Regions from separate parts of the Bradyrhizobium sp. ISRA442 genome, predicted to be linked through region 1. Evidence: riboswitches for the same ligand, from Rfam matches in the RefSeq annotation. Region 1 holds a riboswitch; the other holds the start of a gene.
The links. A riboswitch is a leader RNA that binds a small molecule or an ion and turns the genes downstream of it on or off. The one in region 1 is predicted to bind S-adenosylmethionine.
Positions count from the first base shown of each region.

Region 2: another riboswitch for S-adenosylmethionine. It lies ahead of MTR72_RS36305 (O-succinylhomoserine sulfhydrylase); the one in region 1 lies ahead of metX (homoserine O-acetyltransferase MetX).

Region 1 covers NZ_JALGCN010000003.1:242,689-249,965, forward strand. The annotation lists gene hisC (histidinol-phosphate transaminase) at 1-1,006, opposite strand, end outside; gene MTR72_RS07445 (chorismate mutase) at 1,040-1,888, opposite strand; SAM riboswitch at 2,081-2,160, shown strand; gene metX (homoserine O-acetyltransferase MetX) at 2,256-3,458, shown strand; gene metW (methionine biosynthesis protein MetW) at 3,461-4,123, shown strand; gene MTR72_RS07460 (alpha/beta fold hydrolase) at 4,327-5,190, opposite strand; gene MTR72_RS07465 (TIGR02594 family protein) at 5,424-6,080, shown strand; gene MTR72_RS07470 (MOSC domain-containing protein) at 6,194-6,997, opposite strand; gene clpB (ATP-dependent chaperone ClpB) at 7,239-7,277, shown strand, end outside.
Region 2 covers NZ_JALGCN010000030.1:35,283-42,559, forward strand. The annotation lists gene MTR72_RS36295 (PAS domain S-box protein) at 34-453, opposite strand; gene MTR72_RS36300 (2'-deoxycytidine 5'-triphosphate deaminase) at 765-1,871, opposite strand; SAM riboswitch at 1,981-2,060, shown strand; gene MTR72_RS36305 (O-succinylhomoserine sulfhydrylase) at 2,135-3,322, shown strand; gene MTR72_RS36310 (SGNH/GDSL hydrolase family protein) at 3,527-4,525, opposite strand; gene MTR72_RS36315 (SGNH/GDSL hydrolase family protein) at 4,538-5,317, opposite strand; gene MTR72_RS36320 (OpgC domain-containing protein) at 5,317-6,558, opposite strand; gene apaG (Co2+/Mg2+ efflux protein ApaG) at 6,737-7,129, shown strand; gene MTR72_RS36330 (Hsp33 family molecular chaperone) at 7,270-7,277, opposite strand, start outside.

The DNA.
Region 1 (7,277 bases):
CGTAGTTCTTCAGCGCCCGCAGCACCAGGCCCCGCTTGGTCAGGAAGACGTCGGCGTCATCCGAGGTCCTGCCCTTGTCGGTCGGGAAGTGGATCAGCACGAAATTGGCAACGCTCGGCGTCACCTTGAGCCCGAGCTTGCCGATCTCCTCGGTCAGCCAGTTGCGCCAGGTCTCGGTGAACTGCTTCGACATCGCCTGATGCGCGGTGTCCTCGATCGCGGCGACCGCGGCGTACATCGCCGGCGTCGACACGTTGAAGGGGCCGCGGATGCGGTTGACCGCGTCGATGATGTGCTCGGGCCCGAACATCCAGCCGATGCGCAGCGCCGCGAGGCCGTGGATCTTGGAGAAGGTGTGCGTCACCACGGTGTTCTCGGTCGTGGCGACGAGCTCGATGCCCATTTCGTAATCGTTACGAGAAACGTAGTCGCAATAGGCGGCGTCGAGCACCAGCAGGATGTGCGAGGGCAGGCCGGCGCGCAGGCGCTTGACCTCGTCGAACGGCAGATAGGTGCCGGTGGGGTTGTTGGGATTGGCGAGCCAGACCAGCTTGGTGCGCGGCGTCACCGCGTTGAGGATGGCGTCGACGTCGGCAGTGAGGTTCTTCTCGGGCGCCACGATGTTCCTGGCCCCGTTCGCCATGGTCGCGATCGGGTAGACAAGGAAGCCATGGGTTGTCGAGATCGCTTCATCGCCATGGCTCAGATAGGTGTGGGCGAGCAGATTGAGGATCTCGTCCGAGCCGGCCCCGCAGATGATGCGGTTTGGGTCGAGACCGAAGGAACGGCCGATCGCCTCGCGCAGCACGCGCGAGGTGCCTTCCGGATAGTCCTCGAGATGCGTCGCCACGTGCGTGAAGGCCTCGATCGCCTTGGGCGAGGGCCCGAACGGCGTCTCGTTGGCCGACAGCTTGAACACCTTGCGGCCCGGCTCCGGCACCGGGCTCTTGCCGGGCGTGTAGGGCGCAATATCGAGAATGCCGGGATTCGGCACGGGGCGGGACATCTTGGACTCCGGATTGGCGGGGCGGCTCGCGATTTACGATTTCGTCCCGGTCGGGGCCACCGTATAGCGCGTTGCGTGGCTGCCGACGAGGGCCGTGGAGCGGACCGAGGCCCCCGCGTCGATCAGGGCTGCCTTGATCCTGTCGAGGCTCGTCGCCGCAGTGATCGAGATCAGGAGCGCCGCGCCGTCGAACGCGGTATCGGGCACCGCCACGATCTCGGCGAGCGGCGACAGGGCGCGTGCGATCTCGGCATTCCACCCGGACACGCGCACGCTGAACGTCTCGACCTCCGTCACCATGGCGCTGTCGGCGACGCGCGAGACCACGAACACCGGCAGCGCCGCCGGATGGTCAGCGCGCTCGACGAAGGGCAGCCGCGCGATGATTTTTGGCGCGCCAACTTCCTCCAGCGAGAGCCACCAAGGCGTGCGGCTGGAGGTCGCCGAGACCAGCGCCAGATCGCCCTTGGATTTCGCCACGGCCTCGACCGCCGCCTGCGCGCTGAAATGCGCGACGTAAGGAACAGTAAAGCCGAAGTGAAATCGCGCGGAATCGCGCATCGCGGGCTCGCTCACCGACACGTCGGCATGCACCGCGAACGGCGCCTGGACGTAGGTGAACGTCGAGATGATGACGCGCCAGATGCTCTCGACCGTGTCGAGCGGCAGGATGCCGCGATGGCGCTGGACGAGGTGGCGCATCATGTCGGCCTCGCGTGCGGGCCGGAAGGCGGAGCCCACCTCCTGGGTCTGCTTCACCTGGATCAGGCGGTCGATGATGTCGCCACGCTGCATCAGGAGGCGATGCATGCCCTCGTCGATCGCATCGATCTCCTTGCGCAATTCCTGCAACGATGGTGGCGCGGGCGGACGTTGGGACATATCTGTCAGGTGCTGTTGAGAGGCGGTCCAAGGCGGATCGGCAGGCCGGATCCGCTGCGGGTCAAGGTCCTGATTAGGCAGGATGGGCGGCGAAAGCAAAGAGAAATGACGGCCTTTTTGGCAGACGTAACGGGGACGAATTTGGTTAATCCGGACCGCGGCTTGACGAAAACCGCCCAAGCCAGTAGTTTTTGCCTGTTCCGTGGTCATTTGAGCCGGCCGGCTTGCAGCCACGTTAAAAAACTCGCTAAACAGGCCGGGGACGCATCCGATCCCGGCCGAACCTATCGTTCAGGCCGGGTTTTTCATGGCCTGATTTCAGCGGCGGCTCGCGAGGGCTGATCGCAAACGAGGTCGATGGTCAGAGATGGTTGGCGTCAAGTCGATTCCCAGTCCGGCGATCAGTGCCGACGACCGGTCGCATGAGGTGGATCATCCGAGCTCGGAGGTCGCGCATTTTGGCGCGGATCAGCCGCTGCCGCTCGATTGCGGCATCGATCTCTCGCCGTTCCAGATCGCCTACCAGACCTATGGCGAGCTCAACGCCGAACGCACCAATGCCGTTCTGATCTGCCATGCGCTGACCGGCGACCAGCATGTCGCCAACGTGCATCCGGTCACCGGCAAGCCGGGCTGGTGGGACACCTTGGTAGGCCCCGGCCGCCCGCTTGATCCGAGCCGATATTTCATCATCTGCTCCAATGTGATTGGCGGCTGCATGGGCTCGACCGGGCCTGCCTCAATCAATCCCGCGACCGGCAAGGTGTGGGGGCTGGATTTCCCGGTCATCACCATCCCCGACATGGTGCGCGCACAGGCCATGCTGATCGACCGGCTCGGCATCGCCACGCTGTTTGCGGTGGTTGGTGGCTCGATGGGCGGCATGCAGGTGCTGCAATGGACCGCGGCCTATCCGGGCCGCGTGTTCTCGGCGCTCGCGATTGCCTGCTCGACACGGCATTCGGCGCAGAACATCGCCTTCCACGAACTCGGCCGGCAGGCCGTGATGGCCGATCCCGACTGGCACAATGGCCGCTACACCGATCGCGGCCTCCATCCGCACCGCGGTCTCGCGGTGGCGCGGATGGCAGCCCATATCACCTATCTCTCGGACGCCGCGCTGCACCGCAAGTTCGGCCGGCGCATGCAGGATCGCGAACTGCCGACCTTCTCGTTCGATGCCGACTTCCAGGTCGAGAGTTACCTGCGTTATCAGGGCTCCTCCTTCGTCGAGCGCTTCGACGCCAACAGCTATCTCTACTTGACGCGTGCGATGGATTATTTCGACATCGCCGCCGACCACGACGGCGTGCTGGCGAAAGCGTTCACCGGCATCAAGACACGGTTCTGCGTGGTGTCATTCACCTCGGACTGGCTGTTCCCGACCTCGGAATCGCGCGCGCTGGTGCATGCGCTGAACGCGTCGAGCGCGCGGGTATCGTTCGCCGAGATCGAGACCGATCGCGGCCATGACGCCTTCCTGCTCGACGTCCCCGAATTCTTCGATATCTCTCGCGCCTTCCTGCAATCGGCAGGCAAGGCGCGCGGACTCACCAGCAAGGGCAGCTAGCGATGTCTGTACAGGAACTACTGCCGCTCAACGGCCTTGCCGCCGAGTACCCCGGCCATTACCGCGCCGACCATCTCTTGGTCGCCGAGATGGTCAAGCCGGGCTCGAAGGTGCTCGATGTCGGCTGCGGCGACGGCGACCTGCTTCAGCTTCTGGAGACCCGCGGCATCGACGGGCGCGGCATCGAGCTGTCGCGCGAGGGCGTCAACCGCTGCGTCGCCAAGGGGCTTGCGGTGGTGCAGGGCGACGCCGACGCCGATCTCGTCAACTATCCCGACGACGCCTTCGACTACGTGATCCTGTCGCAGACGCTGCAGGCGACGCGGCAGCCGCGGGTGGTGCTGGAGAATCTGCTGCGCATTGGCCACCGCGCGATCGTGTCGTTCCCGAACTTCGGTTACTGGAAGATGCGCTTGCAGCTCCTGATCGGCGGCCACATGCCGCGCACGGAGAACCTCCCGGCGACCTGGTATGACACCGCCAACATCCACTTCTGCACCATCAAGGATTTCGTCCAGCTCTGCGACGAGATCCACGTCAAGATGGAGCGCGCCGAGGCGCTCGACCTCTATGGCCATCCCTTGCGGGTGCGGCTGCCCTGGTGGGTGTGGAATCTGTTCGGCGAGCAGGGCGTGTTCCTGCTGAGCCGCGGCGGGAGGAAATAGTATCTTCGTCCGCGCGAGCGAAGCTATCTGGTAGACCCTCACCCTGAGGAGCCGCGTAGCGGCGTCTCGAAGGGCGAGGCTACCAGCCGGGCCTTCCATCCTTCGAGACGCGCGTTCCGCTCCTCAGGATGAGGAGCTGATGCTACACTTCGTCATTGCTTCGCTGCGCTCGCAATGACGGAGTGCCTGGTGATGCGGTCGGACTAATTCGCCGGCATCGACCTCGGATCGCGCACCGGCCATCGCCCGGCTTCCACCAGCGTGACGAACCGCTCCACCGTCGCGTTGAACAGCGCGGGCTCCTCCAGATTGAGCACGTGGCCCGACTTCGGAAACATCGCGAGCCCGGCCGCCGGCAAATGCTGCTTCAGGAACAGGCTCGGCCCGACACACGGATCGTCCTCATCGCCACAGATGATCAGCGTGGGCGTCGCCACAGCCTTGATCGCATCCGTCATCGTGTAGATCGAGGGACGGCCGCCCTGGAATCCGCGCATCGTGTTGGCCGATCCCTTGGCGTCATGCCGTGCCAGCGCCGCGTAGAAATCGGCATGGCCGCGCGGGTCCTTCACCAGGAAGGGAATCCGGCTCGGCGCCTCGCGCGTGACCTTGGCGACCTCAATGGAGCCGAGCGTCTCGAACTGTTCGGCGTTGTCGCGGCACTGCTTCCGCCATGCCTCAAGGTTCTCGAGCTCCGAGCCGGAGCCGACGCCGGCGAGCGTCATCGACAATGCGCGCTCTGGCGCGTTGAGGCCGATCTGCAATGACGAATACGCCCCCATCGACAGACCGACGAGATGTGCGCGATCGATCTTGAGATGATCGAGCACGGCCAACGCATCGGTGTAGAAGTGCTTGTAGGTGTAGACATCGCCCGTCGGTACGTCCGACGGCGTATAGCCGCGCGCGGAATAGATGATGCAGCGGTGGCCGCGCGAAAAGTAGCGCATCTGCGGCTCCCAATTGGTGTAGTCGGCCGCGAACTCGTGCAGAAAAATGATGGGCGATCCCTGGCCCGCTTCCTCGAAATAGATGCGGACGTCGTCCCTGGTCGTGGCGTGGGGCATTAACCTTTCCCTCTCATAAAGCCGTGCGAACAGGATCGCAGTTAATGCTGTCGGCAGCAATACGGCAGCCTCAGACCAGCAGCGACACAAAATCATCGCAACAATTCCGGAAGTGGCGTTTTGCAGCGCGGTGCGATGTCTTGTTCTTGCCACATCTAACGTTTTTACGGCCCGACGGATGTCGGCCACTGCATGGGCCGATGGGAATTGGGGGTGTCAACGTAGGATGAAGAATGCTTGAGTTGTTTGCGTACCGCCTGTCGCGTCTCGTCGTCGCGCTGGCTCTCCTCTTCGCGGCTGCGGCCGTGTTCATTTCTCCGGCGTCAGCACGGTCTCATCGTCATCACGTAAGCCGGCACGACTACGTGCATCACAGCGCACATTACGCCACCAGACATCACCGCTATCGGCACCTTGCGCGCGGCTCGCGCTTCGAGCGCGGCGCGGCGCAATTGCAGGCGCGCGGCCTCAGTGACACCCAAGCCAGCTATAATCCGAACGCCAACAGTGGCGGCATGGCTGTGAGCGGCAGCCTCAGTGGTGGATCGGGTCTCGTCTCCGAGGCGCGCCGCTATCTCGGCGGCAATCCGACCAGCCGCGGCAGCCTGTGGTGCGCGCGCTTCATGAACATGGTGCTGGAGCACACCGGCCATAAGGGCACCGGCTCCGACATGGCGAGCTCGTTCGCGCATTATGGAACGCGTGTTTCCGGTCCGCAGGTCGGCGCGATTGCGGTGATGTCACGTGGCGGCCGCGGCGGCCATGTCGGCATCATCACCGGCATCGACGCGAAGGGCAATCCGATCATGATCTCGGGCAACAACGGCAACCGCGTCCGCGAGGCACCGGTCTCGCGCGGCCGGATCTATGCGTATGTGATGCCGAACTAACGTTCGTCATTGCGAGCGAAGCGAAGCAATCCAGAATCCTTCCGCGGAGATAGTCCGGATTGCTTCGTCGCTTCGCCCCTCGCAATGACGGGGGTCGTTGAACCAGCGACCTGTCACACCAGCTTCGGCTCTTCCACCGCTATTCTGTCGCCGACGCCGATTTCGCCGTCGGCGATCACCTCGGCATAGATGCCGCAGTCCATGTGGCCGAGGCTGCGCGAGAGCGTGGGCGGGATTTCGAGGTCGCGCACGGCGGTCTTCGGATCGACGTTCACGGCCGCACAGCGGACGATGCGCTTGACCACCTTCAGCCGGGCCGCGCCGATGGCGAGCGTCTGGCCGACGAGGTCGAGCTCGGACCAGGCCGGCCAGCCCTGGACGTAGAGATTGGCGCGGAAGCGCAAGGGATTGACGGCGGTGCCGCCGAGTATGGCCTCGATCGCGCGGACGCTGCCGAGATTGATGATCGACACGACCTTGCGGGCGACATCGGAAAAGCTGTGGTCCCGTCCGGACAGCACTTTTGGCGGTCCGCGCAGCTCGCTCGGGAAGTTTTCGGTGAAGTAGCCCTCGATGGCGGAGCGCCCGGCCGCGGTCTCGAGATCGCCGCTGGCGACGACCTTGCCGTCCTTGCGGATGGTCAGGAGATTGGTCGCGTCCTCGAAACGGGTGTCCAGCGCGGCCAACCGCTCGTTGCGCATCAGCATCAGGAATTGGGTCTTGGGCATCCATTGCGGTGCCGCGGGATCGAAGCCGCTCGGGCCGTTCTCGATGGCGTAGCGGCGATCGGCGGGAAGGGTCTGGCCGACCCGCAAGGCGGCGCGGGGCAGGGGCTCCGGCGTCAGGCCTTTGACCGGGTAGCGGTAGAGGCCGGTGATCTGGGCGGCCGGGCTGGATGTCGTTGCGCTGGATGTCATGGTGCTACTTAAGGGATTCGGCCGGATCGCGCCAAGTCGGCGCTTTCGCGCACGAATTTGTGAACTGGCCTCTTCCGATCCGAGGGCACCCTTCCCACATCTGGATCAGGCCGGCGCCAGCGCCGGCTGATAACGACCGCTGCCGGTTGAGGAACGTCAATGCGGCCAGCGGAAACCCAATGAAGATGCCGTTTGGGGTGCCTTAGAGGGCTCCAGGGGCAGGCCGAGGGAAAGAAAAGATATGAACATCGAGAAGTATACCGAGCGCTCCAGGGGCTTC
Region 2 (7,277 bases), on a different contig from region 1:
GGGCGCCCTGCACGGCTGCCCGTCAATTCCGCATCACGAATTTTGCGACGTTGCCGCCTTGGCGGCGCGCTCGCGCTCGACCCGCTCGGTCACGTCGCGCGCCATCGCCACCGACCCCTGCACGGCGCCGCCGGCGTCCCGCACCAGCGCGAACGTCATCTCAATGTAGAGCCTGCGTCCGCTCTTATGCAACGCGCGGGTCAGCGTCGGCCGCCCTGCAAGCTTCATCGCGCCGCTCGCAATCGCAGCCTCAAATCCCTTCCAATGCGCGGCGCGCAAATGTTCGGGAATGATCAGATCGAGATTTTGGCCGAGCGCTTCTTCCGCGGAGAAGCCGAACAGAGCGCTCGATGCCCGATTCCAGCGCACGATCGTGCCCGAGCGATCCGAATAGATCAGCGCATCCGCGACGTCGTCGAGGATTCTTGCGTCGAGTTGGGGTTGATCTGTCATTTCGGTACCTCGCACGAAATGTAGCCCGGATGAAGCGCAGCGCAATCCGGGATATTTGGTGGGGAGAGTTCCGAATGTCGCTTCGCGACCTGACGCACATTCGGTGTCATCGCCCGACTTGATCGGGCGATCCAGTATTCCAGAGGCCGTGACGAATACGGAGAAGCTGCGGCGTACTGGATTCCCCGCTTTCGCGGGGAATGACAGCGGAGAAATATGCGAAACAGTCGCCCGCATCAGCGCGAAGCGAGCTGCGGGATCACCAGATCCCGGATGTCGCTTCGCTGCATCCGGGCTGCTGCAGGATGTTGCTACACTCGAAAATGCTTCGATAGCTTGAGGCCCTGCGCCTGGTAGTTGGAGCCGATGCGCTGGCCGTACATCGCGTCGGGCCGCGCCAGCATCTTCTCGTAGACGAGGCGGCCGACGATCTGGCCGTGCTCGAGGATGAAGGGCACTTCGCGCGAGCGCACCTCCAGCACCGCGCGGGCGCCCTGCCCGCCGGCGCCGGCATAGCCGAAACCGGGATCGAAGAAGCCGGCATAGTGCACGCGGAATTCGCCGACGAGCGGATCGAATGGCACCATCTCCGCGGCGTAGTCGGGCGGCACCTGCACGGCTTCCTTGGAGGCGAGGATGTAGAACTCGCCGGGATCGAGGATGAGGTTGCCGTCGGGACGCGCCGAGATCGGCTCCCAGAAATCCTCAACCGCGTAGCCGGAGCGGCGGTCGACATCGACCACGCCGGTGTGGCGCTTGGCGCGGTAGCCGACGAAACCGCCGCCCTTCTCGCCGGAGAGATCGACCGAAACGGCGACACCGCCGGAGAGATCGGCCTCATCGATGTCGACGAGACGCTCGGCCGCATGCAACGCATCGAGCTCATCGGCATTGAGGATGGCATCGCCGGTGCGGAAGCGCACCTGCGACAGCCGCGAGCCCTCACGCACCAGCACCGGAAAGGTCTTCGGGCTGATCTCGGCATAGAGCGGACCGTGATAGCCGGCGCCGATCATGTCGAAGCGGCGGGTGCCGTCGGCGATCACGCGGGTGAAGACGTCGAGCCGGCCGGTGGAGCTCTTCGGGTTCGCCGCGGCGACGATCTCCGGCGGCAGCGCGAGGCTTTCCAGCAGCGGCACGATGTAGACGCAGTTGGTCTCCAGCACCGCGCCGTCGGCGAGACTGAACTCGTGCAGCTTCAATTCGTCGATGCGTTCGGCGACGGTGGCCCCGGGGCCCGGCAGAAAGCTCGCGCGCACGCGGTAGGCGATGTCGCCAAGGCGCAGGTCGAGGCTTGCGGGCTGGATCTGGCTTTCGACGAAGTCGTAGGCGGGCAGGATGAGCCCGTCATCCGCCATCGCCGCGATCATGCGGTCGGGCAGGATACCATTGGCATCGGCGGCAACCGTGAACGTCAAACGGTGGTCCTCAACTCGGGTCAAAACGCATCCGATACGCGGAAAAACGAACCTTTTACCGCTATCCGATGGACGCCTTGACGGGAAGGGCGCGGCAGAATAAGAGCATGACTTATCCCGTGGTGATTTGAGCCGGCCGGCTTGCAGCCACGTTAAATAAGTCGCTAAACAGGCCGGGGACCTCTGTGATCCCGGCCAGTGGAGATATCCAGGCCGGTTTTTTTGTGACCATTTTCGCTCATGTGGTCACGTCGGAGGTACCTATGTCGAAGTCGCCTGCCAACTATCGTCCCGAAACCCGCCTGGTCCATTCCGGCACTCTGCGCTCGCAATATGGCGAGACGTCGGAGTCGCTGTTCCTGACCCAGGGCTACGTCTACGGCAGCGCCGAGGAGTGCGAGGCGCGGTTCAAGGGCGAGGATCCCGGCTTCATCTACTCGCGCTATTCCAACCCGACCATCGCCATGTTCGAGCGCCGCATGATCGAGCTGGAGGGCGCCGAAGCCGCCCGCTCGGCGGCGACCGGCATGGCCGCGGTAACCACCGCGATCCTGGCGCCACTGAAGGCCGGCGATCACGTGGTGGCCTCGCGGGCGCTGTTCGGCTCGTGCCTCTATGTCGTGCAGGACCTGTTGCCGCGCTACGGCATCGAGACGACGCTAGTGGACGGCCTCGACCTCGACCAGTGGCAGCGTGCGCTGAAGCCGAACACCAAGACGTTCTTCCTGGAAAGCCCGACCAATCCGACGCTCGACGTGCTCGACATTCCCGCCATCGCCGAGATCGCGCACAAGGGCGGCGCACGGCTCGTCGTCGACAATGTGTTCGCAACCCCGATCTGGCAGAGCCCGCTCGCGCTAGGCGCCGACGTCGTGGTCTATTCCGCGACCAAGCATATCGACGGCCAGGGCCGCTGCCTGGGCGGCATCATCCTCTCCTCGGAAGCTTTCATCGCCGAACACATCCACAATTTCATGCGCCAGACCGGGCCGTCGATCTCGCCCTTCAATGCCTGGGTTCTGCTGAAAGGCCTGGAGACGCTCGGCGTGCGCGTGCGCGCGCAGACCGATACGGCCGCCCGTGTCGCCGAAGTGCTGGCGAGCCATCCGAAGATTTCGCGATTGGTCTACCCCGGCCGCGCCGACCATCCGCAGGCGGCGTTGGTGAAGAAGCAGATGCGCGGCGGCTCGACACTGGTCGGCTTCGAGGTGAAGGGCGGCAAGGCGGCTGCTTTCCGCGTGCTGAACGCGCTCAAGCTCGCGAAGATCTCCAACAATCTCGGCGACGCCAAGAGTCTCGTCACGCATCCGGCGACCACGACGCATCAGCGCCTGAAGCCGGAAGACCGCGCCGCGCTCGGCATCAGCGAGGGCTTCATCCGCTTCTCCACGGGGCTGGAGCATGCGGACGATCTGATCGAGGATCTCACCGCGGCGCTGGAAAAGGCGTGAGATCGCAGAGAAGTCGCAAATCGTAGGGTGGGCAAAGCGCAGCGTGCCCACCATTCACGATCACACTGTCGATAGATGGTGGGCACGGCGCGCCAAGAGCGCGCCTTTGCCCACCCTACAACTGCAGCGCTGGAGCAGGCGTGAGGTACGAATGGCGAGTGGTGAATCCCTATTCGCTATTCGCGATTCCCTACTCGCTTCTGCCTACATCGGCCGATACGTCCGCACGTCCGCCGGCACATTCACGCCGAGCTTGATCTGACCGACGGACTGGATGATGTCGTCGCCGAGGAGCTGGGCGAAGCAGGCATAGCCCCAGTCGTTCATGTGCAGGCCGTCGGCGATGACGAAGCTCTCCACCGGGATCGCCTGCTTCTCGTGCCACTCGCGCATCACCTCGAAGCGCGGAAAGATGCCGACGTGACGGAGCTCGGCGACCTTACCGAGTAGCTTCACCATCTTGCCGGCGCTCTCGGCGCGCCGATTGACCTGTGGCGAATATTGCGGGTCGACCAGCACGATGTCGGCGCCGCCGGCGGCCTGGATGCGGCCGATGCCGTCCTCGACGAGCTTCGCCGTCTCGCCGGGATCGAGATTGCGCAGCACGGCGTTGGTGCCGACCTGCCAGATCACGAGATCCGGATGCCGGTCGATCACCTCCGTCTGAAGGCGCTTCATCATCTCGGGCGCGTCCTCGCCGCCGACGCCGGCGTTGATGACGCTGATGTCGGCGGTTGGATAGTGCCGGCGAAGCTGGGCTGCGAGGCGGTTCGGGTAGTTGAACTCCGGCGAGCTCGCGCCGAAGCCTGCGGTCGACGACGATCCGAACGCAACGATGACGACGGGCTTGCCCTCGACCAGCTTGTTCGCGACATGCGGCAGCGAGCCCATCGTCTTCGCGCCGCCCTTCGGCGGCAGGCAGGGCACGCGGTTGAAGATGTCGCCCGCGGACTTTGCCGCCTGCTTCACCTTGTCAATGGCGCGCGCGGTGATGCCGCGCTGCTCGGCAGGCGGCTGCGTGGTCGCGGCCGCCGTGGTCTGGGACTGTGATGCGGGAGCAGGATTATTGGCCGTCTGCTGCGGCGCGGGCGTTGCCTGCGCGGCCTGCGCCTGCGCCGGCGAGAGCGAGGCAGATGTCAGCAGCAGCGCCGCCGTGGACGCGGCGAGCCATGCCGACAGGCAAAAAGGGCGGAGAGAACTCATTAACTCTAGACCTCAATTTTGCTGCTGGACCGGCCCAAGATGGGCGGCGTCGATCAGGAATTGCGCCAGCGCCCGGCCGAGGCAGTCGTGGACCTGCTTTGCCAGTTCGGGGCCACGCGATGGGCTGAATAGGTCAAACTGACCCTGATCATTCCATTGCCGCATGATCGCGAAACGGTCGAACAGCGGGACGTCGTGCTCCTGGGCCACCACGCGCATATTGTCGAGATAGGGCGGCACCGAGATCATGGTTTCGGTTCGCGGGCTGTACTGCAAATTCATCAAGACGACGTCAGCCCCTGCATTTTGCAACGCAGCAACCCCTTCGGTGACTGCGCCACGAAAATCGTCGGGATCGATGGATCGGATAGCATCCACGGTCCCGGTCTGCCAGATGACCAAAGTAGGCTTTTTCTCTTCCATCAGCTTAACGAAGGTGGAGGCGGCCTCCTCGGCGGTCTTCTTGCTCTGTATTTCTACGGAGACGTGCACTGCCTCCGACGGCGGCAGCATCTCCTTCAGGATCGCCTCCATGCGCGCGGGATAGGAGCTGTTTTCCGAGGACGGAATGGTGGTCGAACGGCTGCCGATGACCAGGATCTCGAGCGGCTTGCCGGCCTTGACGGTATCGGCGACCTTGTGGAGCTGGCTATCGGTCGTGAGCAGGTAGGACGGCAGCTCGCAGGATGGGGGTACGGCCGGAGCGGGCGGCGCAGCATCCTCCGCGCGCGCCGACGGCGCGGCGAGGCCACCGCATAGCAGGATCAGGCTCAGGAGAACCTTCGCCTTCATCAGCCCCCTCCCGCCATATCGGCGTTGCCGACGGCGTTTTTGCTTTTCGTACCGCTCTTGTCAGCCACGCGCTTGTACCACGAAATCACCCAGGCCACGCCCCACATGATCAGGATTCCGCAGAGACTAATCAGCGCATGCATGGCCGGGCCGCCGGAGACTTCGGCCAGGATGAAGTGGCCGGCGAAGGCCAGGAACACGCCGAGACAGAATATCTCCAGCGAATGCTGGCCGCACAGGATCAGTGGCCGCAGCCAGGGCGATTTCAGCCCCGGCCAGTCCCGCGGCAGGAAGCGCACCGTGAGCGCGGCGAGCGCCAGGAAATGCGTGAAGCGCAGCACGTCGAGATCGGTCTTGTCGATCGGGTACATCCACTGCTCGATCCGCTTCGGCATGAAGTGGGAGAGCTGCGGCACGTACCAGGTCAGCGTCACGTAGAACGCCGCGGCCAGATAGGCGATCGCGATCCACGTCGTGACAGGCGATGCCAGGATCCGCGACATGCGCCGCGCACCTCCGAGCGCGCACCAGGCCCCGAATACGAAAAGCAATTGCCAGGCCAGAGGATTGAACGCCCAGAAGCCGTTCGGATAGGCCGAGAAATACAGATCAAATTCCCAGGTGACGACGTAGAGAACGACCGAGAGGCCGAGCGTGACGTCGGGCTTCCACTTCATCGACCAGAGGATCACCGGCAGCGCCAACATCAAGACGATGTAGAGCGGCAGCACGTCCATGTTGACGGGACGGAAACGCAAAAGCAGCGCCTGCACGATGGTGACGTCGGGCTGCTTGAGGAAATCCATGATGCCCATCTCTTCCGTGTAGAGCGGGTTCTCGAAGCTCGTCGCGACATAGGAAATTTCCGCGAGGAAGATCGTGAACAGGAAGACGTGGGCGACATAGATCTGCCAGACCCGGCGCAGGATGCGCGCGGTGGCGATAACGAAGCCGGAATCCAGCATCGCGCGGCCATAGACGAAAGCGGCGGTGTAGCCGGAGATGAAGATGAAGATCTCGGTGGCGTCGCTGAAGCCGTAGTTGCGGATCGTGAACCAGGTCAAGAGGTTCGGCGGCAGATGGTCGATGAAGATCAGCCACAGCGCGAGCCCGCGGAATAGATCGAGCCGAAGCTCGCGTTCGCCGATCGCAGGCAGCGTGATGGCCGGCGCGGCTGCGCGCGACTTGGCGTTGGCGGTTCCCGCGATCGGCGATCCCGTCACTTGGTCGGCAATGGTCATCGGGGCCAAGAACCCTTTGCAAATCGCGACGTTGGAGGAGTGTACTGGTCCGCCGTCGCCTAGCAAAGCGACCGGATCACAATCGAAGTGTACTTCCCTGTCAATTCGGGCGGGACGATGTCGCGAAAAGCGACGCGGGCGTTTGGTTCCCGGGCGGGATTTCGGTATGATGGCAGCTATGTACCGCGCCGTGACCCGCCAGATCGAAGTGACCGTCGAGCCGAACTTTGTTCCGGAGCAGTCGTCGGCCGAACGCTCGCGCTATTTTTGGTCCTACACCATCGTCATCACCAATTCCGGCGAGGAGACCGTGCAGCTCAAGACGCGGCACTGGATCATCACGGATGCCTCCGGCCGGCAGCAGGAGGTCAAGGGCGAAGGCGTGGTCGGTGAGCAGCCGATCCTGGCCCCCGGCGAGCGCTTCGAATACACCTCAGGCGTGCCGCTCTCAACCGCGTCAGGCTTCATGACCGGCCGCTACCAGATGGTCAGCGAAAGCGGAGAGCGCTTCGAGATCGACGTGCCGACGTTCTCGCTCGACAGCCCGGACAGCAAGCGGGTGTTGAATTAACGCACGGCGCGCTGCCGTAGAGTGGGTCAGCCCCGCGGCTGCGCAAAGCGCAGTCCGCTGGCGTAACCCACCACTTCTCTCTTCGCGCGGATAGTAAAGAGGTGGGTTACACTGCGCTAACCCGCCCTACGATTCCGGCGTCAGGCGT